DNA from 2 places in the Bacillus cereus group sp. Bce041 genome. Region 1 is predicted to be linked to the other one. Evidence: riboswitches for the same ligand, from Rfam matches in the RefSeq annotation. Region 1 holds a riboswitch; the other holds the start of a gene.

Region 1 (2,210 bases):
CCTTGTCCATTTTTTGCAAATTCTCTACGATGCGAAATCCAAAAAAGTTATCCATTAGTTGTTCGCTCCTTCGCGTTCTTGTAGGTACGTATCTAATCCTGCTTTACGAAGTTGACATGCTGGACATTCACCGCAACCATCACCAATGATTCCGTTATAACATGTTAATGTTTTTTCTCGAACAAACTCAAATGCTCCAAGTTCATCTGATAATTTCCATGTTTCAGCCTTATCAATCCACATAAGTGGCGTGTGAATGACAAACGGGTAATCCATAGATAAATTTAAAGTAACATTTAACGATTTCACAAACACGTCACGGCAGTCTGGATAACCACTGAAATCAGTTTCACATACACCCGTTACAATATGACGTGCTCCAACTTGTTTTGCTAATACAGCAGCAAATGATAAGAAGAGTAAATTTCGTCCATCTACAAATGTCGATGGCAATTCACCTTCTTCATGTGTAATCTCCATATCCGTTCTCGTTAAAGCATTTGGAGCAAGTTGATTTAATAGACTCATATCTAGTACCGTATGCTTTATTCCTAGTTCTTTTGCAATTTCCGCTGCACAATCAATTTCTAGCTTATGACGTTGATTGTAATTAAACGTTACAGCTTCTACCTCTGCAAACTGCTCTATTGCCCAAAATAAACATGTCGTACTATCTTGTCCTCCACTAAAAACAACAACTGCTTTTTCTTTTTTCATTTCACTCATTCTCCTTCTCTACTATAAATAAGAAGAAAGAACGTTCTTGAACTGTCACAATAAAAAAAACAAAACAATACCTAAGGATATTGTTGTTTCCATAGTTTTTTATAGAGGGAGTTCGCGAACCTCTCCCGCGCGGTGCACGGAATTTCTTCTTTCATTGACACAGCTTATTGTAACATATTGTATACTAGCGTAAAAATTTCTGATTTTTCAGCTATTTATTATTTCATTTCTTTCATTTTATAGTATGATTAATTTAATATAAGAAGAGAGGAGGCATCCCACTGAAACCCTTTATTATTTATCTCTTTTTAAATATATTATTCATCCTGATTACAATGCTCGTATATCATTTATTTTGGAATCAAAAAGGGAAACGCTCTCCTAAATTAAATTCAGCTATATTCATTGTACTCTGTTGCCTTGCTACCGTACTCTGTATTACATTTGCAGCAAAAACAAATAATGGTTTTCAATTTGATATGCGCCATATTGTATTAATTGTCGGTACATTAACGGGAGGGCCTATTGCTGGTGGTTCTATCTTAGTTGTATTAAACATATATCGCTTATTATTAGGTGGGATAGGTGTTTTCCCATCTCTTATCGGTTCTGTTCTTCTATTTATTGTTCTATTATTAACATATAAATTTTTCAATCGAACTTCTAATCGTATAAAAATAACACTTGCTATTATCTACAGTCTCACATACGGATTTAGTTGGATACCCTTCTTCCTTTCAAAGGTTACAAATAAGACTGATTATATACCGCATATTATTGTGTATGAATTATGTTCAATGCTTGGTACGATTCTAATTTTATATTTACTACACATATTACAAACTCAAGTTCGTCTCCAAAACGAACTTATAAATGCTGAAAAGTTTCATTTAATTGGTGAAATGGCAGCGTCTATCTCTCATGAAATTCGCAATCCATTAACTTCAACGAAAGGTTTTTTACAACTGTTACAATCAGATACATGCACTGAGCAGGAACGAAAATTATATATCGACATTGCCATTAATGGCATCGAACAAGCAAATCATGTTCTTACAGATTATTTAACCTTTGCTAAACCAAGCATTGAAAAAGAACAAACATTACAGTTAGAAGAAGAATTACTACATGCATTGTCGTTAATTACACCGCTTGCTAATTTAACAAATGTACGTACTCATTATATAAAGCAAAGCACTTCTTTTTTTATCGCTGGAGAAAAGCAAAAACTAAATCAATGTTTATTAAATATTTTAAAAAATTGCATTGAGGCTATGCCAAAAGGCGGTGATCTTTATTTCACATTAGTTCCTGATCATAAGCATATTCAGTTATATATAAAAGATACAGGAGTCGGTATGGATTCAGAACAAGTAAAACGTCTTGGTTCGCCCTTTTATTCAACGAAAGAAAAAGGTACTGGACTTGGAATGATGGTCGTATTCAGTGTTGTTCAAGCTATGAATGGAAAAATTGATATTATA
Region 2 (2,210 bases), 240 kb from region 1:
GGCCATTCTCCGGCTAATTGCTGCAGTACCACTTGTGAGTCTCCGCGAAGTGTAACTGCTTCATACTTAATCCCTAGTTCCTCGAGTATATTCATACCGTATAATAATGATGCATATTCCGCTTCATTATTATCATATATACCTTCTATATATGCATTACGGCGAATGCGGTAGTTTGTATTTCCTTTTTTATAATACACACATATACCAACGCCAGCTTCTTTCGTTTGCACATCATACCCCCCATCAAAATAAACGAGTATTTCTTGGGGCTCTTCCTCTACTTGCTTACTTAACTTTTTCATCTCTTTTAATGACCATTCTGCGTCCATTTCATCGTAAAATAAAAGTTCCTTAGCTCTTCCTGTTTTCTCAAAATCCTCTGCAAATTGAAGTACTTCTTCTATGTTCATATACTCTGTTGTTAATTCCGTCTGCAATCCACGCTTCGTTTTATACAACCAATGAATTTTATATTTCATACTACATTCCCCTTATGTAAGACTTCTTATATATATCCGGCTAATTGAAGCCTCACTTTATTTTATTATATTTTATCTAGAGTCACAGCATTATATTCAATATGATTACATACAAAAAGAGCTATCCCTATAGGAATAGCTCTTTCATCTATTACATAAATCTTTCAAATTGTATTCGCTTATTAATCCAGTACATTACAGGCATACCGATCGCCATGACAACAAATTCACCAATTGCACAAGTTAACCAAGACAACATAAATGGTAAACCCAATGCAAGATGAAGTTCAATTGCAATCATAAACATTGTAATTGTAAAGATAACTGTATTAAAAATCATACGAGCCCAAACACCTTTAATAAATCGCATAGAAATAATCGTTGCAACTAACGCCAGAATAGATTGCCCTACTCCAAATACTAAATCGTAAGCGATCATAGGTGAGAAAAAGAGATTCGTTAAAAATACACCTAATACAATTCCGTAAATTGCTTTCTTGTTAAATACAACGAGATGATTAAACATCTCTGAAATACGAAATTGTACATTCGTAAAGCCAAATGGCTGAATAAGCATAGAAACAGCAATATATAATGCCGCTAAAATACCATTACCGACTAATGTTCTAATATTCATGACAAAATCTCCTTAGTTTTTTTACGTGGGATGGTTTCGAACCACGTTATTCGTTTTTTAAGCAACAAGATTATATTTTACGTGGTAGCCCCTCTTTCGTCAATAGATTCCTATCGTGAACTACCTTTTTTCTTTTAGACAACGTATAATAAAACATATGAAAGATTTAGGAGGTTTCACTTCATGACAGCAACAATTCAAAATGAAAAAGTGATCGTTTCCATTTCTGACAAAGGTGCAGAATTACAGAGCGTTCGCTTAAAAGAAGACAACATAGAATATTTATGGCAAGGTGATTCTACTTATTGGGGACGCCGTGCACCAATTTTGTTCCCAATTGTCGGTCGATTAGTAGATAATACATACTACGTAGACGGTAAACCATATTCATTAACACAACACGGTTTCGCCCGTGATCTTACTTTCTCTGTGAAAGAACAAAGCGAAACAAAGATCACTTATATCGTTACTAGTAATGAAGAAACATTAAAAAAATACCCATACGAATTCGAATTACTCGTTTCTTATGAGCTAGATGGACAAAGTGTTCATGTAACATATGAAGTAAACAATCCTACTTCAAAAGAGATGTTCTTCTCAATTGGAGCACACCCTGGATTCAACTTCCCTTTATTGGACGGTGAATCATTTACAGATTATCACTTATCGTTTAATGGTTCGGAACGCTTAGAAACAAGCGTATTAGAAGGACCTTATCTTTCAAACAAAAAGCAATTAATCGCTGAAAATACGACTGAATTGCCACTTACATATGATTTATTCAAAAATGATGCACTTATTTTTGAACATATGAATACGAATGAAATTTCGATTCGTTCTCATAAACATAATAAATTTGTAAAAGTAGAATTTGATGGATTCCCATTTGTTGGCGTATGGACACCAGGGGATAACGCACCTTTCTTATGTATTGAACCTTGGTATGGCATCGCTGATGAAGTAAATCCAGCAAAAGATTTCAAGGACAAAAAGGGAATTCAATCTTTACAAGCGAATGAAACATTTACATGTCGTTACAGCATCACAATCGGATAACTACTCTATCCCCTACTTCAAAAAATATTTAAGTA

The links. Region 1 has a riboswitch for preQ1 ahead of queC (7-cyano-7-deazaguanine synthase QueC). Riboswitches for the same ligand answer to the same signal wherever they lie in the genome.
Positions count from the first base shown of each region.
Region 2: another riboswitch for preQ1. It lies ahead of ACUN13_RS07455 (QueT transporter family protein); the one in region 1 lies ahead of queC (7-cyano-7-deazaguanine synthase QueC).

Region 1 is NZ_JBQXON010000002.1:528,768-530,977, forward strand. It holds gene queD (6-carboxytetrahydropterin synthase QueD) at 1-55, opposite strand, end outside; gene queC (7-cyano-7-deazaguanine synthase QueC) at 55-717, opposite strand; PreQ1 riboswitch class I at 812-855, opposite strand; gene kinB (sporulation sensor histidine kinase KinB) at 1,062-2,210, shown strand, end outside.
Region 2 is NZ_JBQXON010000002.1:289,328-291,537, forward strand. It holds gene ACUN13_RS07450 (ribonuclease H family protein) at 1-482, opposite strand, end outside; gene ACUN13_RS07455 (QueT transporter family protein) at 634-1,119, opposite strand; PreQ1 riboswitch class I at 1,126-1,170, opposite strand; gene ACUN13_RS07460 (aldose 1-epimerase family protein) at 1,303-2,175, shown strand.